2 regions of the Nocardiopsis moroccensis genome follow, and region 1 is predicted to be linked to the other one. Evidence: riboswitches for the same ligand, from Rfam matches in the RefSeq annotation. Region 1 holds a riboswitch; the other holds the start of a gene.
What was found. A riboswitch is a leader RNA that binds a small molecule or an ion and turns the genes downstream of it on or off. The one in region 1 is predicted to bind glycine.
Positions count from the first base shown of each region.

Region 2: linked by a shared signal. The riboswitch ahead of gcvT (glycine cleavage system aminomethyltransferase GcvT) and the one ahead of gcvP (aminomethyl-transferring glycine dehydrogenase) in region 1 are both predicted to bind glycine.

Region 1 covers NZ_CP199747.1:1,032,099-1,047,488, forward strand. Annotated here, with positions in the region: gene ACUKCB_RS04265 (carbon starvation CstA family protein) at 130-1,935, shown strand; partial or broken gene ACUKCB_RS04270 (CDP-alcohol phosphatidyltransferase family protein) at 2,240-2,996, shown strand; gene ACUKCB_RS04275 (sugar phosphate nucleotidyltransferase) at 3,206-5,710, shown strand; gene ACUKCB_RS04280 (FHA domain-containing protein) at 6,325-6,867, shown strand; gene ACUKCB_RS04285 (bifunctional nuclease family protein) at 7,037-7,510, shown strand; gene ACUKCB_RS04290 (MerR family transcriptional regulator) at 7,965-8,453, shown strand; glycine riboswitch at 8,675-8,765, shown strand; gene gcvP (aminomethyl-transferring glycine dehydrogenase) at 8,863-11,760, shown strand; gene ACUKCB_RS04300 (tetratricopeptide repeat protein) at 12,093-13,346, shown strand; gene ACUKCB_RS04305 (DUF5999 family protein) at 13,454-13,642, opposite strand; gene ACUKCB_RS04310 (threonine/serine exporter family protein) at 13,850-15,286, opposite strand.
Region 2 covers NZ_CP199747.1:32,901-48,290, reverse strand. Annotated here, with positions in the region: gene ACUKCB_RS00220 (penicillin-binding transpeptidase domain-containing protein) at 1-876, opposite strand, end outside; glycine riboswitch at 1,118-1,218, shown strand; gene gcvT (glycine cleavage system aminomethyltransferase GcvT) at 1,364-2,479, shown strand; gene gcvH (glycine cleavage system protein GcvH) at 2,640-3,020, shown strand; gene ACUKCB_RS00205 (serine hydroxymethyltransferase) at 3,022-4,290, shown strand; gene ACUKCB_RS00200 (L-serine ammonia-lyase) at 4,374-5,786, shown strand; gene ACUKCB_RS00195 (hypothetical protein) at 5,855-6,331, opposite strand; gene ACUKCB_RS00190 (hypothetical protein) at 7,150-8,421, shown strand; gene amaP (alkaline shock response membrane anchor protein AmaP) at 8,599-9,189, opposite strand; gene ACUKCB_RS00180 (DUF6286 domain-containing protein) at 9,192-9,797, opposite strand; gene ACUKCB_RS00175 (Asp23/Gls24 family envelope stress response protein) at 9,799-10,170, opposite strand; gene ACUKCB_RS00170 (hypothetical protein) at 10,185-10,358, opposite strand; gene ACUKCB_RS00165 (Asp23/Gls24 family envelope stress response protein) at 10,401-10,718, opposite strand; gene ACUKCB_RS00160 (Asp23/Gls24 family envelope stress response protein) at 10,721-11,197, opposite strand; gene ACUKCB_RS00155 (CsbD family protein) at 11,237-11,440, opposite strand; gene purU (formyltetrahydrofolate deformylase) at 11,765-12,649, opposite strand; gene ACUKCB_RS00145 (amino acid deaminase/aldolase) at 12,830-14,053, shown strand; gene ACUKCB_RS00140 (DUF3618 domain-containing protein) at 14,131-14,529, opposite strand; gene ACUKCB_RS00135 (CDP-alcohol phosphatidyltransferase family protein) at 14,547-15,390, opposite strand, start outside.

The DNA of each region.
Region 1 (15,390 bases):
CCGGGCGGAATCCCGACACTTCACTGTGCTTCAGGTCACATGCTAGTTTCGCGTGGTCGTACCCGTCCCCAAAGGCACCGACTTTCGCTCCCCTGATCGCCCAGGTGCCGTGAGTGTGAAGGAACCCCCATGCCGGCCATAGCAGTCCTTCTCGGGGCCCTGGCGCTGTTCGCCCTCGGTTACCGTTTCTACTCGGCCTACCTCGCCAAGCGGGTCTACGCGCTGGATCCGGACTTCGTCACACCCGCCCACGCCTACAAGGACGGGATCGACTACGTCCCGACCAGCAAACACATCGTCTTCGCCCACCACTTCATCTCCGTGGCCGGGGCGGCGCCGATCGTCGGGCCGGCCATCGCCGTCTTCTGGGGCTGGGGGCCCGCGCTCCTGTGGGTGGTGCTCGGGACGGTCTTCGCCTCCGGAGCCCACGACTTCGGGGCGATCGTGGTTTCGGTCCGGCACCGGGGCAGGAGCATCGGGGCGCTGGCCAAGGACGTGATCGGCACCCGGGCCAGACTCCTCTTCCTGCTGATCATCTTCTTCCTGGTGACCATGGTCAACGCGGTGTTCGCGGTGATCATCGCGGGTCTGCTCATCGCCAACCCCGAGGCCGTACTACCCGTCCTGGTCACCATCCCGCTGGCGATCGGGGTGGGGCAGGTCGTCTACCGCAGGCGCAGCGCCGCGCTCGTCCCCTCGCTGATCAGTCTGGTGATCGTCTACGCGTGCATCCCGCTCGGACAGGCGCTGCCCATCACCGTGGACCCGATCGCGAACCTGGCGGGCGTCGAGCCCGCCCTGGTGTGGCTGGTGCTGATCTTCGTCTACACCTTCTTCACCTCGCGCCTGCCGGTGTGGATGCTGTTGCAGCCGCGCGACTACATCAACCAGCAGCAGATGCTGCTGGGCCTGCTCGTCATCATGGTCGGCATCATCGTGGGCATGAACACCATCGAGGCCCCGGCGCTGCGCGGCGACCTGCCCGAGGGTTCCCCGCCCATCTTCCCGTTGCTGTTCATCACCATCGCCTGTGGCGCGGTGTCCGGTTTCCACAGCCTGGTCGCCTCGGGAACGACCTCCAAACAGCTGGACAAGGAGCCCGACGCCCGCTACGTGGGCTACCTGAGCTCGCTCGGTGAAGGCGCTCTGGCGGTCTGCTCCATCCTGGCCTGCACCGCGGGCATCATGGTCTTCTCCGCCAACCAGGGAACGGCCTGGACCGACATCTACGTCGACTGGGCCGCCGCGGGAACCAACCCGGCGGGCCGGTTCACCGAGGGCGTGGCCGGGTTCGCGTCCAACATCGGCATCCCCGAGAGCGTGGGGCTGGTGTTCGCCACGGTGGTCGTGGTGAGCTTCGCCGCCACCAGCCTGGACACCGCCGTCCGGCTCCAGCGCTACACGGTCCAGGAGATCAGCGCCATCGTCAGGGAACGGGCCGCCGAGGGCGGCGCCCTCCGGCGCGCCGCACACTTCCTGTCACGCAACATCACCGTGGCCACACTGGTCGCGGTGGTGATCCCCTTCGTGCTGGCGCTCGTTCCGGGCAACTTCGCCGCGGGCACCCTCTGGCAGCTCTTCGGCACCACCAACCAGCTGACCGCCGGCCTGGCGCTGTCCGTCATCGCCGTCTGGGTCACGAAGAGGGGGCGCAACCCCGTCGCGATCCTGGTGCCGCTGGTGTTCCTCGCCGTGATGACCTCGTGGGCCCTCATCGTGCAGCTGCGGGACTTCGTGCTGAGCGCCGACCCCATGCAGCGCTTCGTGCTCGCCCCGTTGGACCTGGTCATCTTCGTCCTTGCCGTGTGGATGATGGTGGAGGCCTTCCTCGCCCTGCGCAGGGCCTTCGCCGAGCGGTCCGCCGACCCGGGGCAGGACCCGCGGGAGGACACCGCGGTCGCCGGGGACGCCGTCGAAGGGGACGAGAGGTCCTGAATCCCACGTGCGGGCGCCCGGGACCCGGGCGCCCGCACGCGGCTCCCGGCACGGCTGGCCGGTTCCGGTCCCGTCGGCGCCCCGCACCATCCCTCACCCGCCGACCGCCATGCGGGGAACCGAAAGCGCAGGTGGGCGCCGGGTCAAGGGAGAAGTCCGTACACGGTACGATCAAGGGGCGGACCTGCCCGGGGCCTCCCTGGGCCGGTGGGGCGCGCGATGGCGGAAGACGACGGTCCCTCCCGTTATCGTTGGCGTCATGGGGCGATCCGCGGAAGAAGGCAGACACGAGTCGGGGGGCAGTGTGGCCAGCCCGGTGGTCAGTGACCGCATCTGGACGGTTCCCAACCTGTTGAGCATGCTCCGGTTGTTGGGCGTTCCGCTGTTCCTCTGGCTCATCCTGGTTCCGCAGGCGGACTGGTGGGCACTCCTCGTGCTCGCCTTCGCCGGGATCAGTGACTGGCTGGACGGCAAGATCGCCAGAGCCTGGAACCAGACCTCGCGGCTGGGCACGGTCCTGGATCCGCTCGCCGACCGCCTCTACATCTTCGCTGCCCTGCTCGGCCTGGTCATCCGGGGCATCATCCCCTGGTGGCTGATGGGGATCCTGGTGCTGCGGGACGTCCTCATCCTCGGTGCCCTGCCGCTGCTGCGCCACTTCGGCTACGGGCCGCTGCCGGTCAACTTCGCCGGCAAGGCCGCCACCCTCTGTCTGCTCTACTCGTTCCCGCTGCTGTTCATCGCCGGATACGCGTCGATCATCGGAGATGTGGCCAGAATCATGGGTTGGGCCTTCGCGCTGTGGGGAACGGCTCTTTACTGGTGGGCCGGACTGCTCTACGCCGTACAAGGGCTGCGCCTGATCGACCAGACTCGCCGCGACGAACGCGCTGATCGGACGGGAATCCACGCGGGTTCCCCGGACAGCGACACCGTGCGCGGACACAGCGCGGATCGACCCGATCCGGCTGCTGAAGGCGACCGTTGACGGCGATCCCGGCGCGGTGCCCGAGGGCTCGGACGGACCGGGCCCGTCGGATCAGGGCAGGAACGGACCCTGATCCACCGACCGAACCGGCGGACCGGCTCACCTGAGTCCTGTCGGATCGAAAGGGAGTGTCGTCTCCGCAATGAGAACATGTCCCACCGCGCGCGGGTGCGCGCGCTCCGAACACCTGTCCCCCGCCGCGCCTCCTGACGGCGCCGCCGCCCGGGGGTGCCGTCGATGAGCACCCCCAGTGAGGAGACCGCCCCCGCCGCGGTGCCGCCGATGAAGGCCGTGGTGATGGCGGGAGGCGAGGGCACACGCCTGCGCCCCATGACCGCCAACCAGCCCAAACCGCTCCTGCCGGTGGTCAACAAGCCCATCATGGAGCACGTGCTTCGCCTGCTGCGCAGGCACGGTTTCACCGAGACCGTGGTCACCGTGCAGTTCCTGGCCACCCTCATCCGCAACTACTTCGGGGACGGCGAGGAGCTCGGCATGAAGCTCCACTACGTCGCCGAGGAGGTCCCGCTCGGCACCGCGGGCAGCGTCAAGAACGCCGAGGAACACCTGCGCGGAGAGCCCTTCATCGTCATCTCCGGCGACGCGCTGACCGACATCGACCTCACCGACATGGTCCGCTTCCACAAGGAGCGCGGCGCCAAGGTCACCATCGCCCTCAAGCGGGTCCCCAACCCGCTGGAGTTCGGCATCATCATCGTCGACGACCAGGGGCGCATCCAGAGGTTCCTGGAGAAGCCCACCTGGGGCCAGGTCTTCTCGGACACCGTCAACACCGGCATCTACATCATGGAGCCGGAGGTTCTGGAACGGGTCGCCGCGGGAGAGGTGGTCGACTGGTCCGGCGACGTCTTCCCGGAACTGCTGGAGGAGGGCGAGCCCCTCTACGGCTATGTCGCCGACGGCTACTGGGAGGACGTGGGGACGCACGAGAGCTACCTCAGCGCCCAGGCCGACGTGCTCTCGGGCAGGGTCGACGTCGACATCGACGGCTTCGAGGTGTCCCCCGGGGTGTGGATCGGTGAGGGCGCGGAGGTCGACGCCACCGCCGTCCTGAAGGGCCCCCTCTACATCGGCGACTACGCCAAGGTCGAGGCCGGTGCGGAGCTGCGCGAGTACACGGTGCTCGGCAGCAACGCCGTCGTACGGGCGGAGGCGTTCTGCCACCGCACCGTGCTCCACGACAACGTGTTCATCGGCCGCGGCGCCAACCTGCGCGGTTGCGTGATCGGCAAGAACACCGACGTCATGGCGGCGGCCCGGATCGAGGAGGGCGCGGTCGTCGGCGAGGACTGCGTCATCGAGTCCGAGGCCTACGTGAACAATGACGTCAAGGTCTACCCCTTCAAGACCATCGAGGCCGGCGCGGTGGTCAACACCAACGTGGTCTGGGAGTCGCGGGGCCAGCGTTCGCTGTTCGGGCCCCGGGGCGTGTCCGGCCTGATCAACGTCGAGATCACACCCGAGCTCGCGGTGCGGCTGGCCAACGCCTACGCCACCACGCTCAAGAAGGGCGCTGTCGTCACGACCTCCCGGGACGTCTCCCGGGCGGCGCGCACGCTCAAACGGGCCATTATCAGCGCGCTCACCGCCGCCGCCATAGAGGTCCGCGACCTGGAGGTGGTCCCGGTGCCGGTGGCGCGCTTCCACACCTCCCAGAGCGGGATCAGCGGCGGCATCACGGTGCGCACCAGCCCGGGCGACCCCGAGTCCGTCGACATCCTGTTCCTGGACGGGGAGGGGGCCGACCTTTCGCCGGGGGCCCAGCGCAAGCTCGACCGGGTCTTCTCCAGGGCCGAGTACCGGCGCGCCTTCCCAGGGGAGATCGGCGAACTGTCCTTCCCCTCGCGCAACGTGGAGAACTACTCACACGAGCTCCTGAGGTCCGTGGACACCTCCGGGGTGGCCGAGGCCGAGCTGAAGGTCGTGGTCGACTGCGCGGGCGGTACCGGCTCGCTGATCCTGCCCTCGCTGCTGGGCCGGATCGGCGTGGACGTGCTCACGGTCAACAACCGGTTGGACGAGGCCTCTCCCACCGACACCGTCGCCAAGAGGATGCGGGACCTGGAGCGGCTGGGCGAGCTGGTCGCCAACTCCGGGGCCGACTTCGGGGTGCGCTTCGACCCGGTGGCGGAACGGTTGTCCATCGTGGACGAGAACGGCAAGCTGGTGGACGGCGACCGTGCGCTCCTGGTGGTCCTGGACCTGGTCGCGGCCGAACGCGGCGGCGGGAGGGTGGCGCTGCCGGTCACCACGACCCGGGTGGCCGAGGAGGTGGCCCGGTCGCACGGGGCCGAGGTGCTCTGGACGGCCACCGCCACCGACGAGCTGTCCAAGGCGGTCCGTTCGGCGGGGGAGGAGATCGTCTTCGCCGGCGACGGCCGAGGCGGGTTCGTCATCCCCGAGTTCAGCCCCACCAGTGACGGCATCGCCGCCTTCGTGCGGCTGCTGGGTCTGGTGGCGCGGACCCGGCGTTCGCTCGGACAGATCGACAGCGCGATCCCCCGGGCGCACCTCCTGCGCCGTTCGGTACCCACCCCGTGGGCGGTCAAGGGCAGCGTCATGCGCTCGGTCGTGGAGGCGGCCGGCGAGCGCGAGCTCGACACCACGGACGGGGTCCGGGTGATCGAGTCCGACGGTAGCTGGGCGCTGGTTCTGCCGGACACCTCCGAAGCCGTGACCCATCTTTGGGCCGAAGGTCCTGATTCGGACGTCGCGCATGCCCTGCTCGACGAGTGGGCGGCCGTGGTGGAACGGGCCGAGGGTTAACCAGTCGTCCCGTGGGCGTGGGCGGCAGGGCCGTCCGCGCCCACGGGCGTAGGCGGGTCGCCAGCTCGATCGGGCTTTCCTCTCCCTGAAAAACAGGGATAAAATGGACAAAAAGCCAGGTCAGGGCCTGAGTGGGAAGTTCGCGAAAATCCACCCGGCGATCCGGCGAACCAAATGCCGGGATCGGGCATCTGCCCCATAACAGGTGTTGCCCTTCCGTGCGGTCTGCGCCTCGCCCGAGTCGGTGCCCCAGGTGCCGGCACGGCCGGACCCGAGAGGGGGCGCCCCTCAGGGTGTTCACAGCGGGCCGAACGGGAGCGAAACCCTGCCTGGACAGGGATATGGTTTAAAGTCGAGTGTTCCCTGAAGCACCGCGTCACCACCCGCCCCGGTGATCCCGGCAACGGCGGACACCCAACGGGGGGTGACAAGGAGTACAACATGGGGGATGAGACCTAGCGACCGACCGTGTGAGCCGTCCCGCTGCCGCGACAGCGGACCGACTCACCGTGTTCCGGACGGTGTGTGGGCCCGGTGCCCGCCCGGCGTCCGGGACGCGCCACCGATCAGCCGAATCAAGCACCGCCCCGTGCGGTAGGAGGCCGAGCCGACCTATGTCGAGCGTTTACTGCACGCAGTGCGGTCACGCCGTTGCGGATGATGCCCGTTTCTGCTCCCACTGTGGAACCCCCATCCGCAGGGCCGAACAGCAGAGCCCACAGCCCGCCACGGCCGGGGAGTCCGGCGGAGATGTCACGTCGACCATCTCCATCTCCGGGATACAGGCCCTGGAAGAGGAGGAACCGGGTGACGAGCTCAGCGGCGACGACCCCGCCAGCGCCGACGCCCTGCCGCCCGGAACCGCTTTGCTGGTGGTCCGGCGAGGCCCCAACGCGGGGAGCCGTTTCCTGCTGGACAGCGACGTGACCACCGCGGGCCGTCACCCCAACAGTGACATCTTCCTCGACGACGTCACCGTCTCCCGGCGTCACGTCGAGTTCTTCCGACGAGGCAACGGTTTCGGCGTCCGGGACGTCGGCAGCCTCAACGGAACCTACGTCAACCGCGAGCCGGTGGACGAGGCCGAACTGGGCGGAGGGGACGAGATCCAGATCGGCAAGTTCCGTATGGTCCTGCTGACCAAACCGCGCCGGTGACGGTGCGCTGACCACGGTCGACGGGGGTGGGAGGGCCGAGGAGGTTTGCGGCCCCCCGCCTCCGGAGAGCTTTGTAACGAAGGGGTGCCTTTGCCCTCGGGATCCTGATTCAACGGGGGAGCAGGGACGAGCGCCCAACCGGCATGACGACTCGTGGGACGGAGCCGCTGTGAAGCACATGGAGGTCGTCGGCGTCCGGGTTGAGATGCCCTCGAACCAGCCGATTGTCCTGCTCAAGGAATCCGAGGGGGACCGCTACCTGCCGATCTGGATCGGCGGGGTGGAGGCCACCGCGATCGCGCTCGCCCAACAGGGGGTCGCGCCTGCGCGACCGCTCACCCATGACCTGTTCAGGGACGTCCTGGACGCTCTGGACACGGGGCTCGAGACGGTGAACATCACCGGTCTGAGTGACGGGATCTTCTACGCCGAACTGGTGTTCAGTAACGGTGTGGAGGTCAGCGCGCGCCCTTCGGACTCCATCGCCCTGGCATTGCGGACGGGCACCCCGATCTACGCCCACGAGGACGTGATCGAGGAGGCCGGGATGCCCATCCCGGACGAGCAGGAGGACCAGGTCGAGGCGTTCCGGGAGTTCCTGGACAACATCTCGCCGGAGGATTTCGGCCGACGCAGTACGTGACCGGACGGGGCCCGCCGACCGCGGGTCCCGTGCCGTATGGCCTGGCGGTTGGTCCGGGCGCTGCCGGAAAAACCTTCGTGGCCTGCGACTTTGCCGGGCCCGTCGGTGTTAGATTGGGTAAGGGGAACAGGCGTGGAGTGCGTAGCCGAAAACCGCCGGACCCGTTTCGGGCCCGAGGAGCCGGTGCCGCGGCTCAGCCTCCTTGTGCACTTGGCGACGCGCCGGGCGGCTTCGTTGACGCTATCGTGCGGCCGTCCTACGGTCAGTGCTGTGAAACCCGCGGCGCGCCCTTTCCCTAGTGGACCCTCCCCTGTCGATGCCGCCGTGGGACGAGAAGCCGGAGGTCGGCGTGGCGGTAGCGAGCGGCAAGCGGGATCCCGATGACAGGCGGTCCGCGCTGCGGCTAGCGGGGCAGCAGGGCCTACTGTGCGAAGAGGACGTGGTGGCGCTGCCTATGGACGTCGGGTATCGGGGCCCAGCGGCGTGTACGGCTGCCGGTATCACCTATCGGCAGCTCGACTACTGGGCCAGAACCGGCCTGGTGGAGCCGAGCGTGCGCACCGGAGCCCACAACGCCCCCCTGTACAGCCTGCCGGACATCCTGATGCTGAAGGTGGCCAAACGGCTCCTGGACACCGGGATATCGCTCCAGCAGATCCGCACCGCCGTGGACCACCTGCGCGGCCGTCCCGCCGCAGAACTGTCCCGGATCACCCTGATGAGCGACGGGGTCAGCGTCTACGAGTGCACGTCACCGGACGAGGTCGTCGATCTGATGCAGCGGGGTCAGGGCATGTTCGGCCTGGCACTGGCCAACGTCTCCAGGGAGCTGGAGGAGGCCCTGGGGGTGGTTCCGGCCGAGGAACGGACCGATCTGCCCGCGGCGCCGGCCCAGCCCGTTGACGAGTTGGCCCGGCGCCGCAGGGAGCGGCGCACCGGCTGAGCCCGCCGACGGCGGGGGCGGAGGGCGAACGGCCGGGTCCCGGCCGACGGCCCACGGCATCGGTGCGGCCGACGGTCGGCGGGCATCTTCGTGTGAACTGCCGAAAAGGCGTGCCCTGGCTCGGTGGTTCGGCGGTGGATCGAGTACGGTCGTAGTCACAACAGGGATGAAAACCGACATTCTCCCTGCTTGTCTACATATACAGAGCGTCAGCAGGCTGTTGATACCACGCGGGAGAGACCTCGGCAACGGGGCGCCGACGGGGCAATACTCCCCAGTAACCTCTCAGGCACCATGGACCGCGTGGAGAAGGCCGCTCTGAAGCCCGGGCACCGTAGCGCCGGGTGACAGAGGGGGAGACCGTGAGGAACACCGCCGACCCGATCGGCCCTGTCACCAGGAGGTCTCCGTGCCTGACCCGTCGAACATCCCCACCTCGGGCGCGCCCGCCCGGGTGTTCGCCGACCGCCACATCGGCCCCACCCCGGCCGAGACCGCGGAGATGCTCAAGACGATCGGTTACGGCTCCACCGCCGAACTCATGACCGCCGCGGTGCCCGAGTCCATCCTCACCGGCCCCGGCAAGAGCGCCCCGCTCAACCTGCCCGGGGCGATCGGCGAGGCCGAGGCCCTGGACGAGCTCCGCGAACTGGCCTCCCGCAACAAGGTCAACACCCCGATGATCGGTCGCGGCTACTACGGCACGCTCACGCCCCCGGTCATCCTGCGCAACATCATGGAGAACCCCGCCTGGTACACGGCCTACACGCCCTACCAGCCCGAAATCTCCCAGGGTCGCCTGGAGGCCCTGATCAACTTCCAGACCATGGTCTCCGACCTCACCGGCCTGCCCATCACCGGCGCCTCCCTGCTGGACGAGGCCACCGCGGCCGCCGAGGCCATGACCCTGGCCAGGCGGGCCTCCAAGGTCAAGAGCAACGTCTTCGTGGTCGACTCCGACGTGTTCCCGCAGACCCTCCAGGTCCTGCGCACCCGCGCCGAGCCCCTGGGCATCGAGGTGGTCGTCGCCGACCTGACCCAGGGCATGCCCGAGGGCGAGGCCTACGGTGTCCTGGTCCAGTACCCGGCCTCCAGCGGTGTGGTGCGCGATCCCAGCTCGGTCATCGCCCAGGCGCACGAACGCGGCGCCCTGGCCGTGGTCGCCGCCGACATCCTCGCCCTGACCCTGCTGCGCAGCCCCGGTGACCTGGGTGCCGACATCGCGGTGGGCTCCACCCAGCGCTTCGGCGTCCCGCTCGGCTTCGGCGGCCCGCACGCCGGCTACATGTCCGTGGGCGAGAAGCTCCGCCGCCAGCTGCCCGGACGGCTGGTCGGCGTTTCGGTCGACAACGCGGGCAAGCCCGCCTACCGCCTGGCCCTGCAGACCCGCGAGCAGCACATCCGCCGGGAGAAGGCCACCAGCAACATCTGTACCGCCCAGGTGCTGTTGGCCATCATGGCCGGGATGTACGCCGTCTACCACGGCCCCGACGGCCTGCGCGCGATCGCCCGCCAGGTCCACGCCCGCACGGTCGCCCTGGCCGACGCCCTCGCCCGGCGCGGGTTCGAGGTGGTCCACGGCGCCTACTTCGACACCCTGCGGGTGCGGGTGCCCAGTGCCGACCGCGTGGTGGAGCGCGCCCTGGAGTCCGGGATCAACCTGCTCACCGTCGACCAGGGCACGGTCGGCCTCAGCGTGGACGAGACCACCACCGTCGACCACCTCGACCAGGTCCTGGCCGCCTTCGGTGAGGCCGACCGGGGCGCCGACCGCGGCCCGGTCGCCGTGGACGGCAGCGCCGACCGCCTGCCCGCCGACCTGGCCCGCGGCGTCGACTACCTCACCCACCCGGTGTTCAACACCCACCGCAGCGAGACCTCGCTGCTGCGCTACATGCGCCGCCTGTCCGACCGCGACCTGGCGCTGGACCGCACGATGATCCCGCTGGGTTCGTGCACCATGAAGCTCAACGCCACCGCGGAGATGGAGTCCGTCACCTGGCCCGAGTTCGCCGGCCTGCACCCGTTCGCCCCGCTCGACCAGGCGGCCGGGAGCGTGTCGCTCATCCGCGACCTGGAGTCCTGGCTGGCCGAGGTCACCGGCTACGACGCGGTCTCACTCCAGCCCAACGCCGGTTCCCAGGGTGAGCTCGCCGGGCTGCTGGCGATCCGCGGCTACCACCGCTCGCGCGGCGACGCCCACCGCGACGTCTGCCTCATCCCCAGCTCCGCGCACGGCACCAACGCCGCCAGCGCGGTCATGGCGGGTATGCGCGTGGCCGTGGTGGCCTGCGCCGAGGACGGCAACGTCGACCTGGACGACCTGCGTGCCAAGACCGCCGAGCACAGCGAGGACCTGGCGGCCATCATGGTCACCTACCCCTCCACCGCGGGCGTGTACGAGGACACCATCACCGAGGTGTGCCGCCTGGTCCACGAGGCGGGCGGTCAGGTCTACGTCGACGGCGCCAACCTGAACGCCCTCCTGGGCTGGGCCAAGCCGGGCGAGTTCGGTGCGGACGTCAGCCACCTGAACCTGCACAAGACCTTCTGCATCCCGCACGGCGGCGGCGGTCCGGGCGTGGGCCCGGTCGCGGTCCGCTCGCACCTGTCGGGTTTCCTGCCCAACCACCCGAGCCAGCCCGAGGCCGGTCCGCACACCGGGGTCGGCCCGGTTTCGGCCTCACCGTTCGGCTCCGCCGGCATCCTGCCGATCTCCTGGGCCTACGTGCGGATGATGGGCGGCGACGGTCTGCGTGCGGCCACGGAGACCGCCGTGCTCTCGGCCAACTACGTCGCCAAGCGCCTGGAGCCGTACTACCCGGTGCTCTACACCGGCGCCAACGGTCTGGTCGCGCACGAGTGCATCGTCGACATCCGCCCGCTCCAGAAGGCCAGCGGTATCAGCAACGAGGACGTCGCCAAGCGCCTGATGGACTACGGGTTCCACGCACCGACCATGTCCTTCCCGGTCAACGGCACGCTGATGGTCGAGCCCACCGAGAGCGAGAACCTCGCCGAGCTGGAGCGGTTCGTCCAGGCGATGATCGCCATCCGCGGTGAGATCGACCGGGTCGCCGCGGGGGAGTGGTCCGCCGACGACAACCCGCTGCGGGGCGCCCCGCACACCGCCGAGGCGGTGACCGCCGACGAGTGGGAGCACGGTTACACGCGTTCGGAGGCGGTCTACCCGCTGCCGTCGCTGCGCCAGGACAAGTACTGGCCGCCGGTCGGCCGGATCGACCAGGCCTACGGTGACCGCAACCTGGTCTGCTCCTGCCCGCCGCCGGAGGCCTTCGAGCTGTAGCGGACGCGCGTCGCACGACGCACGCGGTGGACACGGGCCGGCCTGCGGGACCGGCACGAACGGGGCGCCTCTCCGGGAGAGGCGCCCCGTCGTCCTATCCGCTCTCCCCGAACGCCTACTAAGGATCTACGTTGTAAAGGTGTCGCTCGGTTCGCGCCAAACGATCCGAGTACCCGCGGAACGGATCCGGAGAGGTGCAGGAAACAGCCACAGGAACCAACATCCGTCACACAGGCCTCCAGCGGCTGTGGGAGAGCGCGTTAGAGTTGCGGCGATGCTGACGGTTCGCGCCCCCATCGTGCGGACCCGCCACCCCATGGAAAGCGCAAGGAATGACCGCGACGTCCGGATCTCCCGCACGCTCTGGCCCCGCAACCCCCGCACCCCAAGCCACGGACCCCGATGACGCGGAGGAGACCGCCGTGCCCCCGGCGGAGTCCGCACCGGACCTGTGCGACCAGGCCCAGGACCTCGCCGAGAACGGCCATCTGAAGAAGGCCGCCAAGCTCTACCAACAGGCGGTGGCGGCCAACCCGCGCCCGGGCGTCCAGGCCAGGGCACTGCTCGGACTGGCGGTGGTGCAGGACCAGCGCGGGGACCTGGCCGCCGCACGCGAGGCTGCGCGCCGGGCGCTGGCCACCGGGGACTCCCGCTACGCTCCGCGCGCCGCCTACCACCTGGCGCTCTCCCTCGAACAGGAGGGCGCCCACGGTGAGGCCGCGCGGGTCTGGCACCGCCTGCTCGAGCTGGGCGGTCCCGCCTACACCGCGCTGGCCCGCTACGGGCTGGCCCGTGAGGCGGAACTGCGTGGTGAGGAGGCCGAGGCCGAGGGGCACTGGGAGGCTGTGCTGGAACTGCCCTCCGGCGACACCGGACTCAGCCGCCTGCACGCCGTCACCGTCGTCGACGCCGCACGCGACCTGGCCGGGCGCCTACTCGAACGGGGTCGGCCGGAGGCCGCGGCCGTGGCCGTCGAGCGAGGGCTGGCCGTGGGGGAGGACCCCGGCCTGCGGCTGCTGCGGGCCGCGGCCCACCTGGAACGGGCGATCGCTGACGCGGGTGCGGTGGTCGACCCCGGGCCTGCGGAGGAGGGGGCGGGCGTGCGCCCGGAGCCGCAGACCTCGGGCGCGGCGGTGGAACTGCTCGCCGGGCTGATGGCGCTGCGCGGAGAACCGGACGCGGCCGCACGGGTCTGGCGGCTGGGGTTGGACAGTGGTGACCGGGAGGCGTCCCGAGCGGTGCGCGAACGGTTGCGCCGTCCCTTCGCCCAGCCGCCGGGGCAGGACGGGGAACAGGCTCCCGAACCGTGGTGGGACGTCTACCTGGAGGAGGCCGTGGCGACCGCCAGCGCGCCGGCGCTGGCGGGGGAGCTGTTCGCGGTCATCACCCAGATGCACGCCCTGTTGGCGGTTCCGGTGGTCGAGGGGGAGGCCCGGCCGGCCGTGCTGCGTGCCGCGATGGAGCAGGCTCTTCGGACGCCGAGTGAACTGGTGTGGGGTGCCGACGTGCACGCTGACTTCCGGCGTCGGCTCAGCGAGGCGATGGGGGAGGACGTACTGCCCGAGGGCTGGCCCGAAGGGCGCTGAGGGGATCCTGCGGGCTGTGGCCGGGGGCGGCCCTGGGCCCGCCCGGGCCGGGGCCGGACAGGCCCGGGCGGGAGCGGTTCCGGCGCTCAGCTCCGAAGCGGGCGCGTTCAGGCGGCGGCGCGGGGTCGGTGCGGGGCGACAACCGCCCCGTCGGGGAGGAGTTCACCGGTGTCGTCGAAAAGGACGACGCCGTTGCAGAGTAGGCTCCACCCCTGTTCCGGGTGGCTGGAAACGATTCGCGCGGCCTCGCGGTCGGTGTCCTCGAAGGACGGGCAGGAGGGTGAATGGCTGCACATGACAGAGCCTTTCGTCTCGGTGCTCTTCGTTGAGCTGAGGCCAACAATAGTGGCTGACATCACATGGTGTTGTCGGTTTAGGCGACAATGTTCGCCCTCCCCTTTTGTTCGCTCTCACCAATGAGACGTACCTCACCCGTGCGTAGTTCTGTCCGGGCGGCCCCGGACGGCGAGGATCGGTGAAGGCACCGAACCGTACCCGGCGGGTCAGTAGCCACCGCGGGTACGGCGGGCCGCCGGACGGCTGCGCATCCCGGCCCCGGCCAGGCCGCCGCGCTGGAAGGCCCGGACGAGTTCGCCGCCGAGGTTGACCCCGGCGCCCAGCGCCAGCGCCACCATGATCGCCTCGGCGAGGCTGAGCAGCCCCGAGACCGCGCCCCCGGTCCCCTGGGTGATCTCGATCAGCCCCCGGTACAGGATGCTGCCGGGCAGCAGCGGTGCGATCGACGGGATGAGGTAGGGCAGTACCGGGCGCCGGGTCCGCCGGGCCAGCCAGTGCCCGACCATCCCCACGGCCACCGCGCCCGCGACCGTGCCCACCACCAGCGGAACGTCCAGGAACGCTCGCAGACCCGCGTAGATGACCCAGATCATCACGCCCAGGGCTCCGATCGTGGGCAGCATCCGGGGCGGCACCGCCAGGGAGATCGCGAAGGCCATGGCGATCCCGGCCGCGCCGATCAGCACCGCGGGGTTCAGCGCCATCCCGGCGGACGGCAGGTTCTCCAGGTCCAGGTTGACCCCCAGCCGGGTCGCCGTGTAGGCCACGGTGACCACGCCCGAGACGATCGCGCCCAGGATGAAGAAGGTCTCCAGCAGCCGTGCGACCGCGGTGACGTAACTACCGCTGATCCCGTCCTGGAGGCTGGAGACCAGCGGACGGCCAGGCAACAGCGCCATGATGTTGCCGGTGATGATCGCGCCCGCCTGCAGGCCCAGGTCCAGGGTGGTGCTCACCCACAGCAGCCCCACACCGATGGAGGAGGCGACGACCGCGGCCGCCGCCATCTGGTAGAACTCCGCGACCCCGCGGTTGGCCAGGAACACCGAGGTGCGGTCGCCCAGGACGGTGGCCAGGAAGGCCACCGCCGCCACGGCCGCCCCGCCGCCCACCATCACACTGGCGCTGGAGGCGATCAGGCCGAAGCCCACCGCGATCAGCCAGTTCGGGTAGGGCATACGGGCCCGGCGGATCTGTTCCAGCCGCGCACTGGCGTCCTCCAGCTCCAGCAGGCCCAGTGCGGCCTGTTGGACCAGGCTGTGCAGCTCGTTGACGCGGAAGTAGTCCAGGGTGCGGCGGCGCACCACCCGCTCGCCGGTGACCGGCGGGCTGTCACCGCCCGGGTGGGTGGACAGGGAGATCGTGGTGAAGGTGACCGACACCTCCGAGCGGGGCAGGTCGAAGGCGACCGAGAGGCTGAGCATGGCCTCGCTGACGGCCTCCGTGCTCTCGCCGCTGGCCAGCATGAGCTCTCCCACGCGCAGGGCCAGGTTGATCGCCCGCGCGTCGGGGAGCTTGACCTCCTCCTCGTCGTCGAGGCTGTCCGGGGTCAGTTCCCGTTCGTGCTCGGCCCGCCAGTCACGCATCCGGCTGAGCATGAACTCCTCGCTCGGCGGCCCGGACGGCTCCCTCTTGCTTGGCATGGCTGCTCTCCGTTTCCTCCCCGTCGCCCGCACCCCTGGTGTTCGGCGCACTGCCTCGGCAACCCCATGGGGGACGCCGCGCCCACAGGCGGGGTTCGCCCGTC
Region 2 (15,390 bases), 1.0 Mb from region 1:
GGCCTCCAGCGCCACCAGGAGCTCACGGCCCAACGGTTCGCTCAGGACGGCGTCACCCGCGTCCTCGAGCTCCAGCCGGAGCGCGAACGTGTGCAGGTCGTCCCCGCGTTCGACCCAGCCGACCCACCAGCCCGGCACGGAGTCGACCTCCGCGCCCAGACCGGTCCGACCGAAGAGCTGATGGTCCGGGCCCTCCTCGATCATCAGCAGTTCGCGCATCGCGTGCTGGTGGCCGACGTCCACGGGCAGTGCGGCACGGGCCAGTTCGGCGATGAAGGTGGCCTGCTCCAGCGCGGAGATCTCCAGCGGACCCTCCAGCCAGAAACGGTCCATCCTGTCCTCGTCGCCGACCTGCCGGTTGCCGTAGTCGAACCGGTCCACCCAGGCGGTCATCTGCTCGTGCCCGATCCGGTCGGCGATCTCCCGGTGGACCGGCACGTCGGAGGAGGGCAGGGACTCACGCAGGCTCATCTCCTTCCCTCCCTCGGGGGAGACGACCTCGTCGATGTCGGCCACCTCGCCGGTCTGGAGGGCGATGAGCGTGTTCGGCAGCTTGAAGGTGGAGGCGGGCACGGCCCGCTCCCGGGCGCCCTCCGGGTTCACCACGACCGCGGACCGGTCCTCGGCGTCGAAGAGCACGAACGTCCCGTCCACCCCGGCCTCGGCGAAGACCGCTTCGAGGTCGGCGCGCTCCACGGTCTCCACGTCACCCAGCGCGACGGGTTCACCGGCGCGCCCCTCGGCCCGTTCGGCGGGCTGACCGTCCCCACCACAGGCGGACGCGGCCAGGCTGAGGGCGCAACCCGCCGCACCGGCGGCGAGCCGGACCCGGGTCCGCCCGGACCTGCCGGGAACGTGTTCGGTGTCGGTACGCACTCGTCTCCTCCACAGGGTGTCCGAAGGAACGTCCCCCACCAAGCTAGGGCATGCCCGACGGCCGCGTACCCTGCTTCGCGAGACCCCGAACGAGCCGCCCCGATCGGGCCGTCCCCCGAAGCCACCAGCGGGCCTCCGTCCCACCGTGCCGCCCCCACTGCCGGCCCGCCCGGCGGTGGGGCCGAACCGGTCGGTCAGTCTTGGGCGCCCTGTGACGCCGCTGCTAGGCTGAACGTGTTGCTGACCCCGTACGGGAGAGAGTCCGCGTATCCAGCGTGGGCCGCCGAAGGAGCAATCCTCCCCGATGACAACCTCTCAGGCACAGCGGACCGTACGGGCGAGACCACTCTGGAAAGCAGGGACCTGCTCCCTCGCCGAAGGTGCAAACCACGCCGAGCGCGCGGTGAAGCTCTCAGGCACCCATGACAGAGGGGGAGGATGGCAACGCCTTACGCACGACACGACGCCCATCCTCTCGGGAGTGCCCATGTCAGAGCCCACGCCCGCGCCACGTCTCACGGCGCTGCACAAGACCCACGAAGAGGCCGGGGCCACACTCGTCGACTTCGCCGGGTGGCTGATGCCGCTCCGCTACTCCAGCGAGACCGTCGAGCACAACGCCGTCCGTGAGGCCGCCGGACTGTTCGACCTCTCCCACATGGGCGAGATCCGGCTGACCGGCCCGCAGGCAGCCGAGGCCCTCGACTACGCCCTGGTGGGCTTCCTCTCCAAGGTCAAGGTGGGGCGCGCCCGCTACACCATGATCACCGCCGAGGACGGCGGCGTCCTGGACGACCTCATCGTCTACCGGCTCGGTGAGCAGGAGTACCTGGTCGTGGCGAACGCGGCCAACGTGCCCGTCGTCGCCTCCGCCCTGGCCGAGCGCGCCTCGGACTTCGACGTCGAGGTCGCGGACGAGTCCGCCGCCTATTCCCTCATCGCGGTCCAGGGCCCGCGCGCCGTGGAGATCCTCGCCCCGCTCACCGATGCGAACCTCGACGAGATCCGCTACTACGCCGGGTACGAGCACACCGTGGCCGGGGTCCCGGTCCTGCTCGCCCGCACCGGCTACACCGGCGAGGACGGCTTCGAGATCTTCGTCAAGCCCGCTGACCGGGCGCCCGAGGTCTGGGCCGCGCTGATCGCCCAGGGCTCCGAGCACGGGTTGGTCCCGGCCGGGCTCTCCTCCCGGGACACCCTCCGGATGGAGGCCGGGATGCCGCTCTACGGCCAGGAACTCACCTCCGAACTCACCCCCTTCGACGCCGGGCTCGGCCGTGTGGTCAAGTTCGACAAACCGGGCGACTTCGTCGGCCGCGCCGCACTGGAGGAGGCCTCGCGTACCGCACGGGAGCGCCGCCTGATCGGGCTCGCCGCCCGCGGCCGCCGCCCGCTGCGCAAGGGCCAGGACGTGCTGCGCGACGGGACCGTCGTCGGAGTCACCAGCAGCGGCGCCCCCTCCCCCACTCTGGGCCGCCCCATCGCCATGGCCTACGTGGACGGCGACCTCGACACCTCGACCGGCACGTTCACCGTGGACGTGCGCGGGAGGGGCGAGGAAGTCGACGTGGTCGAGCTGCCGTTCTACAAGCGGCAGTCGTAGGAAGCGGGGGTCCGACGAGGGCCCCCGAGAGCCTGCACGCACCGCACGGCTGGATCCCCACGAGGGACCGGCACGGTCGGGGCGTGGCCGGGCGTAGGCCGGGCCGGGTCGCCGTACGGGCGCACGGCAGACAAATGGAACACCTCCAAGGAGAGTTGAAGTGAGCGTTCCCACGGAGCTGGGTTACACCGCCAAACACGAGTGGATCGTGGTCGAGGACGGGATCGCCACAGTCGGGATCACCTCGTTCGCCGCCGAGTCGCTGGGCGACATCGTCTACGTCGAGGCCCCCGAGGTCGGCACCGAGGTCACCGCGGGTGAGCCCGCGGGCGAGGTGGAGTCCACCAAGTCCGTCAGCGACGTCTACTCGCCCGTGAGCGGAGAGGTCGTGGAGGTCAACGAGTCCCTCGAGGACGCCCCCGAGACGATCAACTCCGCCCCCTTCGAGGGCGGCTGGCTGTTCAGGGTGCGGATCTCCGAGGAGCCCGCGAACCTTCTCTCCGCTGAGGAGTACACCAAGCTGACCGAAGGCGAGAACTAGCATGACCAGCGACAACCTGCTCAACCAGAGCCTGAGCGAGCTGGACCCCGAGGTGTCGGCCGCGGTCGACGCCGAGCTGGGCCGCCAGCGCGACACCCTTGAGATGATCGCCTCGGAGAACTTCGCCCCCCAGGCGGTTCTGGAGGCCCAGGGCACCGTCCTCACCAACAAGTACGCGGAGGGCTACCCCGGCCGCCGCTACTACGGGGGGTGCGAGCACGTCGACGTGGTCGAGCAGCTCGCGATCGACCGCGCCAAGGAGCTGTTCGGCGCCGAGCACGCCAACGTACAGCCGCACTCCGGTGCCCAGGCCAACACCGCCGTGTACTTCGCGCTGCTCAAGCCGGGCGACACCATCCTGGGCCTGGACCTGGCCCACGGCGGCCACCTGACCCACGGCATGCGGATCAACTACTCCGGCAAGATCCTCAACGCCGTGGCGTACCACGTGCGCGACGAGGACGGCACCGTCGACTACGACGAGGTCGCGGCGTTGGCCAAGGAGCACCAGCCGAAGATGATCGTCGCGGGTTGGTCCGCCTACCCGCGCCAGCTCGACTTCGCGAGGTTCCGCCAGATCGCCGACGAGACCGGCGCGCTGCTCATGGTGGACATGGCGCACTTCGCCGGTCTGGTCGCGGCCGGGCTGCACCCCAACCCGGTGCCGTTCGCCGACGTGGTCACCACCACGACGCACAAGACCCTCGGCGGCCCGCGCGGCGGCATGATCCTGGCCAAGGCGGAGCTGGGCAAGAAGATCAACTCCGCGGTCTTCCCCGGCATGCAGGGCGGTCCGCTGGAACACGTGATCGCGGCCAAGGCGGTCTCGTTCAAGGTCGCGGCGAGCGAGGAGTTCGCCGAGCGCCAGCGCCGCACGGTGGCCGGCGCCCGGATCCTCGCCGAGCGGCTCACCCAGCCGGACGCGGCCGAGGCCGGGGTCAAGGTCCTGACCGGCGGCACCGACGTCCACCTGGTCCTGGTCGACCTGGTGGACTCCCAGCTCAACGGGCAGGAGGCCGAGGACCGGCTGCACTCGGTCGGTATCACGGTCAACCGCAACGCGGTTCCCAACGACCCGCGGCCGCCGATGGTGACCTCGGGGCTGCGGATCGGCACCCCGGCCCTGGCCACGCGCGGCTTCGACGAGGGTGACTTCACCGAGGTCGCCGACGTCATCGCCGAAGCGCTCAAGCCGGAGTTCGACGAGGCCGCCCTGCGCGACCGGGTCAGCGCCCTGGCCGCCAAGCGCCCGCTCTACCCGAACCTGTAGCAGTACCCAGCCGTGTGGGTCGCCAACGGCCCACACGGCGCCGCCCCCACGGCCCGACCCCTGTGCTCAACGAGGAGGACAGCATGGCCATCAGCGTCTTCGACCTGTTCAAGGTCGGTATCGGACCATCCAGTTCACACACCGTCGGCCCGATGAAGGCGGCCCGGACCTTCGTGTCCGGACTCCGTTCGGAGGGAGTCGTGGGGCGTGTCCACCACCTGCGCGCGGAACTCTACGGTTCCCTCGCGCTCACCGGTAAGGGGCACGGCAGCGACACGGCCGTGATCCTGGGACTGATGGGGCACACCCCCGAAGGGGTGGACGTGGACGCGGTCCCGGACCTGGTGGAGGGGGTCCGCTCGGAGCGGACCCTGTACCTGGGCGGCCCCGACGGTCCCCCGGTGGCATTCGACCCCTCCGTCGACGTGGACTTCCGCCGCAAGGAGAGCCTGCCCGACCACCCGAACGGGATGCGGTTCGTGGCGCTGGACTCCTACGGGACCGAGGTCGCCGCCAAGGTGTACTACTCGGTGGGCGGCGGTTTCGTCGTGGACGAGCGGGCCGCGGGTGCGGACCGGATCAAGGCCGACGACACCGTGGTCCCGTACCCCTTCGACAGCGCCGAGGAACTGCTGCGCCTGTGCGAGCGGACGGACATGTCGATCAGTGCCCTGATGCTCGCCAACGAGCAGGCGTTCGGCCGCACCCCGGACGAGATCCGCTCCGAGCTGCTGGAGATCTGGACGGCGATGCGCCAGTGCGTGCGCCGCGGGGTCATGACCGAGGGCAGCCTCCCCGGCGGTCTGAAGGTGCCCCGGCGGGCGCACCGCCTGTACCGGCAGCTGGGCGGCAACTGTGACGAGCACGGCCTGCTCGCCCCCACCCACGTGGATCCGGACCCGATGCGCGGCAGTGACTGGATCACGCTGTACGCCCTGGCGGTCAACGAGGAGAACGCCGCGGGCGGGCGCGTGGTGACGGCCCCGACCAACGGCGCGGCGGGGATCGTTCCCGCGGTGCTGCACTACTACCTGCACTTCAGTCCGGGCGCGGGCGACGAGGGAGCGGTCCGGTTCCTGCTGACCGCCGCGGCCATCGGCATCCTGTTCAAGCAGAACGCGTCCATCTCCGGTGCCGAGGTGGGCTGCCAGGGAGAGGTGGGTTCGGCCTCCTCGATGGCGGCCGCCGGCCTGGCCGAGGTGCTGGGCGGGTCCCCCGCACAGGTGGAGAACGCGGCGGAGATCGCCATGGAGCACAACCTGGGTCTGACCTGCGACCCGATCGGCGGTCTGGTCCAGATCCCGTGCATCGAACGCAACGCGCTCGCCTCCGTCAAGGCGATCAGTGCCACCCGGATGGCCCTGCGCGGCGACGGCAGCCACTTCGTGAGCCTGGACAAGGTCATCAAGACGATGCGCGACACCGGCCGCGACATGATGGACAAGTACAAGGAGACGAGCCGCGGCGGTCTCGCCGTCAACGTCATCGAGTGCTGAGGGGCGCGGCCCGGCCGAGGCCCTCCCACCGGGGTCTAAGCGGCCCCGGTCCCGCAGCCCACGGGCCCTCAGCGCGTTCCGGCGGTGAGCCGCGGCCGCTGCTCCCCCGGCTCCCTGGGGCGCAGGCGCCGCTGGTCGAGGACCGCCTCGCGGGGAACCCGGTCGACGACGTAGTCGACCTCGGCCCGCCACAGTCCGTCGGCTCCGCGGCCCGTCCAGCGTTTGAGGAGGCCCTTGTGCCACGTTCCGTGGTCCATGACCCAGCACAGCCGGGTTCCGGGGGGCGCATGGTCCGGGAAGCAGTGGATACACGGCGGCCTGTCGTGCACGATCCGGTCGATGGGGGCGGTGACGGGGTCGTGCAGCTCCAGCCCCAGCCGGAAGGCCTTCTTCCGACCCTCCACCAAGGCTTCACAGTGCGTGTCCCGATGGAAGACCGAGCCGCCGGCCGTAATGACCACCCGTGCCGCCAGTCCGCTCGGAACCGGCTTGCACAGGCCGCACTGGCCGGGGAGGAGATCGTGCAGGCAACGTTCGTCAGCCACCCCGCCATTTTACCGAAACACGTTACAGAAATCGTTTCCCCCGATCGACGCCAGGTCGCTGACCTGGAAACATTCCCTGACTGAAAAGGTTGTCCACAACTGGACACCGGTTTTCGAGACGCGCCACAGACAGAGAACTCGTTCCTGCCGAAAAAGTTCGGGGCGAACAACGAACCCGAGCTCGGCGGAGGTCGCCGTGGAGCACGCCGCGAACCCGACCGGCACCGCCCGCCCCTTGGCCCGCCGGCCGAATCGGGTGCATCCGAGCGGGAATGCTCGAAGGACATTCGGGGTTGTACCGGACGCACGGCCAGTGACCGGGCTTGAGCCTCCCACCCGCTCGCCCATGCTGGTCGTCACCCCGGGTCTGGTGGCTTGAGCTCAGCTCGCCACCAGACTCGCCCCCTTTCTGCACCGACCTACCGGGCCGACGTGTTCGGCGCGGGGGGAGCAGCGCTTCGACCGCGTTGGGGAAGGCGTGCGTCCCGGCCTCAGCACACTGACCCCGGTTGGAGCCGGAACCGGTTCGGTGGCCGCTCCAGCCAGAGGCCCATGGCCACGACCAGGTCGGTTCGGGTGTACGGGTGGAACCGGCAGTGGTTCGAGGAAGGGCCCAGGCGCACGGAGGTGGAACCGGAGCACCCGACGGCCCCGGACGCTACCTGGTGCCCGTCCCGGCCGGATTGCTGCTTCCGGAGCTCACGCTCGCCGGAACATTCGTCACGGTCCCCACGCCTCTGACCACATCCGGCCACCGGATTCGAACCGAGCAGGAACACCCAGGAGGCCTGTTTACGGCTGTGGTAGAACAAGCTTCCGTGAACCCCATTCTCTCCTCCCCCGTACCGCGCTTGTTGGCGCCCCTCGCCGCCCTGATACTGGCGGCCACCGGCTGTGGCCTCGTCGGCGCTTCGTCAGGTGAAGAGGAGACCACGGGCGCCTCGGCCGACGCGCCCGCCGACGAAGACGCCCCCCGGGAAGAGGGCGCCGAGGAGGAACCCCCGGAAACGCCCTCCCTGGCCGACCCCGGCATCCTCACCGCGAACTGCGACGTGGCCGAGGGCTGGGTCGAGTACACCCTTTACTCCTCCGACAACGCCGACGAACTGCTCCAGGTCGGATTCGACATCATGGGCAGCGACCGCGGCGAGTCCGAGGACCTCTCCCACGGCCGCATGGTGGACGCGGGCATCGCACTGGGCTCCTCCTGCCACGAGAGCCAGCGGCCGCCGCTGTTCCCCGAGCGCAACCTCGTCATGGCCACCTTCACCGAGGAGGTGAACGGCAACCAGGTCAGCGGGTTCGGGGTCCTGTCCGCGGACGGCATGTTCACGGCGCTCAGCCCCGAGCAGGAGGTCGACGACTTCGGCACCCCGATCGACTACATCCACCCGGTGGCCGACCCGGAGCGCGACCGGATCATCTTCGTGCAGGACGAGGGCGGGACCGAGCACACCATCCACGCCATGGACCTGGAGAGCGGGGAGATCACCGACCTCGGCGCCACGTGCGCCAGTACGCGGTGCGACCAGCTCACGGTCGTGCCGGGGATCGACGGCGCCGTGCTCTACGGAAACTACTTCAACAGCATGGCGGTGGTCATGGACGGTGCGGGGCTGGTCGGGAGCCTCGAAAGCCGCACCCTGTTCTACTTCGACATCAGTGACCAGGTCGGTTCCGACGTGGTCGACCTGACCCGCGACACCATCTATCCGGACCGCTCCCCCGAGGTCCCCGTGGACAAGCGGTCCGGCTTCCAGGCCCTCGACGACGGCACCCTGCTCTTCGCCGACGACGAGCTGAGCGTCATCGAGTTCACCGCGGACACCCCCGAGACCTACGAGGCGGAGAACGAGGGCGTCCTCCACCACGAGCTGGAGCCGCTGCCCACCGAGCGGACCCTGATCCCCGAGGGCCCCCGGTCCAACTCCGACCCCGTACTGTCGCCCGACGGCTCCGAGGTCATCTTCCGCTCCAAGCCGCAGACCGGTGACTCCAGCTGGTACAGGGTGCCCACGGACGGCTCCAGCGGACCGGAGGAGTTCCCCGGGCTGCCCGCAGACGTCCACAAGATCCTCGCCTGGAGGTAGAACGACCCGAAAAGGCGGGAATGTCCGGCCGTGCTCCCGGCTTGTACCGAGGGCACGGCCGGAGTCCGGGCTCGAGCCTCCCACCCGCTCGCCCGTACCGGCCGTCACCCCGGGTCTGGTGGCTTGAGCCCAGCTCGCCACCAGACTCGCCCCTCCCGGAACGGGATTGCCGCCCCCTCAGGCCAGACTGCGCCTGGGGTTCTTGGCCGGGGCGGTCATCGACATCCGAATGACCGCGGGCACCTGGTCCAGTCCGAGGGAGCCGCGCAGGTTGGCGAGCGCCTCCGAACGCACCCTCTTCCAGACGTGCGCCACGTCCGCGTCGTCCTCAAGGGTGAGCGCCAGGCGCAGGTGCGGTTGGTCGCTGGACTCGGTCAGCCGTGCCCGGGCCTTGCGAACCCCGGGGTAGTCGGCGACCTCCTGTTCCAGAGCCCCACGAGCCACGCTCTCGGACATCTCCACGTTGCCCGCGTCGTCGCGCTCCAGGAAGAGACGGCCCACCGTGTCGTTCATGCCCTGCACCATCAACCACCGCAGGGCGAGGAAACCCGCCACGAAGGCGACCGCCACCACCGCGTACGGAACCCACTGCTGCGCGAGCAGCTCGTTGAGGCGCTCGCCGACCAGCGGTGCGGACGCCAGGTCTCCACCGAAGAGCCCCTGCCCCACCGCCAGTGCGGCCAGGCCCGCCGCCAGAAGCACCGACCCCACGATGACCAGGCCCAGACGGTTGCCCCGGGCCGACCTCCGACTCCTGTCGCGCGCCATCGTCAACCCTCCGCGTATCGAACGTGCGTGGCGATCCGCATGCTGCGCAGCGGGGCCAGCTCCTCCAGTCGGCGCTCCACTGCCGAGGTCACCTCGCCGGGCAGTTCGCGTGAATCACGCATGCCAGTACGTACGTGGACCTTCAACCTGTTGCCGCGCACCGCCACCTGGACCCCGTCGACACCGCTCACGTCCTGGGCCGCGGCGGACACCGCGCGGCGCAGCGCGGGCCGGGTCAGACCGACGACCAGCGCCGGGTCGTCGGTGCGCAGGGCGGTCCACCGGCCCCGGCCGGGCGCCAGTGCCACCACGATCAGAGCCAGCCCGATCAGGGCCAGGATCGCCGAGGCGATCTGCACGGACGGTTCCGACCAGGTGGTGGTCCCCGCGTAGTCGGTCGCCGCACCGACGGGGATCAGCCGCAGTGGGTTCCCCGCGAGGGCGGCGATGACCTCGGCCGCGGCGACCACGGCGACCACCAGGATCACGAGACCGGTGAGCACCGCCGGCCAGGACCTGCGCGGACGGAACGTGTGCACGGCGACCCGCCTGGCGCGGCGGTCCGTCCCCTGGCTCGGACGACCGAGCACCTCTTCCACGGTGGTCATGTCAGCGCACCAACTCCGCGATCTCGATGTCGATGTGGTGGACCTGTTTTCCGGTGATCCACTCGATCCGGCCCTTGACGTGTTCCCGTACCGCTCGGGCGACCTGGAGCGCCGGCCGCGGGTAGCTCACCTCGATACGCAACCGCAGGAGGACCACCTCCCCGCTGACCCGGGCGCGAGCCGCCCTCGAACGTGCGGCCCGCGCCCCGGAGACCTCGCCGACAGCCTTGGCGGCTGCCTTCTCGATGACGTCCCCGGGTATGTCCGTGCGGCCTCCGGGGTCCCGGGGGCGGACGTGCCTGCCGCCCTCCCGGTCCCCCGCGGGCGCGGCATCCCGCTGGCGGGGGACCGTGTCGCTTCGAACCCCGACCACGACCTCACCCCCGTCTACGCCGAACGCCGTGTGAACATCTCGGCGAGATCGATCTCGCCCTCCATCGCCCGGCCCGCGACGAACCCGACGAGGCCGAGGACCAGGACCAGCGCGAAGGCGGGGAATCCGCCGAACGCCGCCGCGAGCCCGAGCACCGTCCCGTAGGACAGTCCAACGATGGGCCACATGGCTACCCCCTCTAATCAGCACGCCCTGTTTGTAGGTCTTGTTCAGCTGGCCGCGCGTGTACCGTCGCCGAGACCGGCGACCACGTCCTCCACCGAGATGTGGACGGCGCGGCCGCCGGCCAGCGGGGCCAGGCCCCGTCGGATCTCCGCCGAGATCTCCGGCAGCGGCCGCCCGTAGCGGACCACCACGCCGATCTCGACGTGGCCGTCGCGTACCGCCACTCCCCGGATCCGGCCCCCCGGCACAGCGGTGCTCAGGGTGCCGAAGGAACCGGAGGACAGTTCGACCACGTCGGGAAAGCCCGCGGTCGACTCCGCGATGGCGCGTGCGGTCTCACCCGGTGTGTCGCCGCCGGCCACGACTAACGGACCCTGGGCTCGGAATCGCCGTCGTCGGCGTCCTCGTCGTCCCCGGGCAGGTGGATGTCGTCCACCTTGATGTTGATCTCGGTGACTTCGAGGCCCGTCATCCGCTCGACCGCGGACGTGACGTTGCGGCGCACGGCGGCGGCGAGGTCCTGGATGGCGGCGCCGTATTCAACGACGAGGTCGATGTCGACGGCGGCCTGCCGCTCCCCGACCTCGACGGCGACGCCCTGTGCCACCGAACCGGAGGAGCTGCCCCGGCTCACGGCGTCACGAACCGCACCGACCATGCGCGCGGTCCCGCCGCCCATGGCGTAGACGCCGCCGATCTCCCGGGCCGCCATACCGGAGATCTTGGCGACGACGCCGTCGGCGATGTGGGTGCTTCCCTGGTCGTTCCTGCCGGCGGCCTCACGCTTGCCGCCGGACTCACGGGCGCTCGGCACCGCGGATTCGGTCTTGATGTCCGACACTGGTCCCCCTACGCAGTGTGCAAACCGTCCTGGACGCGTCTACTTCTTCTTGAAGACGCCCTTGATCTTGTCCTCGGCCTGGTCCTTGAACTCCTCGGCCTTGCCCTTGGCCTTGTCCGCGGCGTCCTTGGCCCCGGACTTGGCCTGGTCGGCCTTTCCCTCGAACTCGGTGCCGCGGTCTCCGGCAGCCTTGCCGACGGCTTCCTTGCCCTTGCCCACGGCGTCATCGAAATGCTTGCCCATTTGTGCCCCCTACTCAGAGCCGCTTCGACTCAGGGTTGTGGACCGAAACCCGGAGCCACCCCGGGACGGGGTAACCGGAGAGGTTTCGACCTCATCACACCATATACGCACTCTATGTAGTCAACAAGGCACTGCATGAGACGAATCGCTGGTCGGAAGGGTCATGGTCTTACCAGACCTGCCCCAAAACCGCACCCGGAACCCCGGCTGGGCAAGAAAAAACCAGGAGCACCCGCAGGTACCCCTGGCCGTCCGAAAATCAAGTTGTCCCGGCCGCGTCGCCGATTCGGGGGCCGACCGCCCAGCCGCGCGGCGGCGCACCGCCTAGCCGAAGATGACCGTCTTGTCCCCGTTGAGCAGCACCCGACGCTGGGCGTGCCAGTTCACCGCGCGCGCCAGAGCCACCGACTCCAGGTCGCGGCCGATCGCGGTGAGCTGGTCAGGGCTGTGCGTGTGGTCGACCCGGGAGACCTCCTGCTCGATGATCGGGCCCTCGTCCAGGTCGGCCGTGACGTAGTGGGCGGTGGCACCGATCAGTTTCACGCCGCGCGAGTGCGCCTGGTGGTAGGGGCGGGCACCCTTGAAGCTCGGCAGGAAGGAGTGATGGATGTTGATGATGCGCCCGGACATCTTGGTGCACAGCTGCTCGGAGAGCACCTGCATGTAGCGGGCCAGCACCACCAGGTCGACGTCGTAGGAGTCGACGAGCTCCAGGATCCGCTCCTCCTGAACCCCCTTGGTCTCCGGGGTGACCGGCAGGTGGTGGAAGTCCACACCGTAGGAGTCGGCGAGGAACTCCAGGTCGGGGTGGTTGGAGACCACCGCGGCGATGTCGATGTCGAGTAGGCCGCTGCGCTGGCGGTAGAGGAGGTCGTTGAGGCAGTGCCCGAACCTGGAGACCATCACGATCATGCGCGGACGCACGTCCGAGGCCTGCAGGGTCCACTCGACGAACGACTCTCCGGGACCGCCGAAGTCCCCGGCCAGTGCGGCGAAGGCGCCGCGCAGAACGTCCTCACCGACCACCCCGGAGCGCCCGGACTCGGCCACGAACTGCATCCGCAGGAAGAAGCGTCCGGTGAAGTGGTCGCCGTACTGCTGGCTCTCGGTGATGTTGCACCCGTGGTCGGCCAACAGGTTGGCCACGGCCGCCACGATGCCCCGGCTGTCGGGGCAGGAAAGGGTCAGGACGTACTCGCGTTCGCTCATGTGTGGCACCACTCCCGGGGTCGACCGGCCGATCAGCCGTGACGCCCCAGGATATCGAGCGTCCGGAGCCCGGGGGACGCTCCCGGGGCGTCCCGTGTCACCCGCGGTTTCCACAGGGGCCACAAAATCGGTCCCTTCGGACAATATGAAAGACATTCATGTTCTGGCATCCTCGAAGGCATGACTAGCCTGCGTGAGAAGTACGAGGCCGCGACGCGCGAAATCCAGGCCCCCTTCGCCATGGTCGACCTGGCCGCCTTCCGCGCCAACGCGGCCGACCTCACCCGCCGCGCCCACGGGCGTCCCGTCCGTGTCGCCAGCAAATCCGTGCGCTCCCGGGAGCTGCTGCGCACGGTGCTCGCGATGCCCGGTTACGCGGGGATCATGGCCTTCACCCTGCCCGAGGCCCTCTGGCTGGCCACCGGGGACCGGGAACCTCTCAGCGACGACATCCTCGTCGCCTACCCCACCGCGGACCGCCCCGCCCTCGCCGAACTCGTCCGCGATCCCGTCGCAGCGCGCACCATCACCCTGATGGTCGACTCCCCCGCCCACCTCGAGCTCATCAGCGCGGCCGTGGCCGAGGCCGGGCGAGGGCCGGACGCCCCGCCCGTCCGGGTGTGCCTGGACATCGACACCAGCTGGCAGCCTCTGGGCCCGGGTACCCGGATCGGCTCCTACCGCTCCCCCGTCCGCACCCCGGCCCAGGCTGCCTCCCTGGCCCGCGCCGTCGTACACCGCCCAGAGCTGGAGCTGGACGGGATCATGGCCTACGAGGGCCAGATCGCCGGGGTGGGCGACGCTCCCCCCGGCAGGCCGCTCTACGGGCGACTGCTGCGCGGCATCCAGCGCCGCTCAGCCCTGGAACTGGCCAAGCGCCGGGCCGCGATCACCCGCGCCGTCCGCGAGGTCGCCGACCTGCGCTTCGTCAACGGAGGCGGCACCGGCAGCCTGCACACCACCGGACGCGAGCGGGCCGTGACCGAACTGGCCGCCGGCTCCGGGCTCTACCAGCCCCACCTGTTCGACCACTACAGCTCCTTCCGCGGCCGCCCCGCAGCCCTGTTCGCGCTGCCCGTGGTCCGCCGCCCCGCGCCCGACGTGGCCACCGTCCTGGGCGGCGGATATCCGGCCTCCGGCCCCGTCGACACGCACCGCCCCCCGGTCCCCCACCTGCCCGAGGGCCTGGCCTACAGCGCCAACGAGGGCGCGGGCGAAGTCCAGACACCGCTGATCGGCGAGGCCGCACGAGGGCTGTCCGTCGGGGACCGGGTGTGGATGCGCCACGCCAAGGCCGGGGAGCTGTGCGAACGCTTCGACACCCTGCACCTGGTCGACTCCGACACCGGGACCTATGAGGGGGCCGTTCCCACCTACCGGGGCGAGGGCCGGACCTTCCTCTGATCCCGCGCCCTCCACCAACGCAACGGGGCCCGCGCGACGTACGCGCGGGCCCCGTCCCGTCAGGGCTGTGCCTGCGGCTACTTCCGCTTGCGGCGGACCGCCCAGGCGACGACGCCGACCGCGAGGACCGCCCCGACACCGGCCGCGAGGATCATCGCCTCGGGGGGCAACTGGCCGCGTGACTGGTAGGTCGTGACCACCTTGTCATCGCCCTTGAGGACGATGCTGCCCTCCTCGGGCTCCACCAGGTGGCTCTCCACCCGCACCGCACCGCCGCCGAGGACGAGCGCCCGAGCCTCGTCGAAGATCCGGGCCCCCCGGTCCTTGGCCTTGGTGAACTGGCGCCGGGCGATGTTCGCCGGGCGGGCCTGTTCGCCGAGCTCGCTCAGGGTCTCGGCAAGCTGCCGCTGCTCACGGTCGATCTCGGCCTGGACCTCGGCTGCGGTCTGGCGCGGTTCGGTGTCGCTTCCCGTCATAGGGGTGCCTTTCTGCCCTAGGGCACGGTTGTCTGAGAGCCCGTGTCCGAGCCGGTGTCCCGGCCCTGCTCCTCCGCGCCGTCGGACGGACCAGAGAATCTCAGCGCGCCGTCGATTCCGTCGACCACACGGAAGAAGTCCCGTGTGGACAACCACAGTTTATAGATGATGGCGATCTCGAAGGCGAGCAGCAAAACGCCCGCAAAGGCCGTGATCCACCCGATTACCGGCGGACCGAAGAGGGCCGCGGCGACGGGGGAGAGCACGAAGACCGCCAGCTGGAACTCGATCCCGCCCACCAGGTGGGTGCGCACCCGCCGGTCGTTGAGGGACCCCCAGAACCGCTGGTACCAGGGGAAACGCGTCCGGAACTCCTGGTGCAGGTCGACCTTGGGCAGTGTCAGGTCCGGCTGTTTGCCCGCTGTGCGCTGGTTACGGGCCTCCCGCTCGTTCTGGCTGCGCAGGATCTGCTCCAACACACCGATGCCGTGTCGCAGCACCGCCTGCTCGCCGCCGTCGCTCATCGTCCGGCCGCCGCGACCGGTCGCGCGGCCGGTGGCGTCGCCCTCGGGTTCGAGCATGGACAGGGTCGCGCGCGCCCGCTCCAGTGCGGCCGCCAGGTGCGAGCGCATCTCACGGCGCACCTTGTACACCTGGAGCGCGTTGAGATAACGCAGCATGTCCAGGAAGACCACGGCCAGCGCCAACCAGAGGAACGCCACGTGCCCGGTCTCCCGGTACTGGCCGCCCATGAGGGCGACCACGCACACCAGGACCCGGAAGCGGTCCGAGACGTAGTCCATCCAGGAACCGAACAGCGACTCCGAACCGGTGAGCCGGGCGAGCTTGCCGTCCGTACAG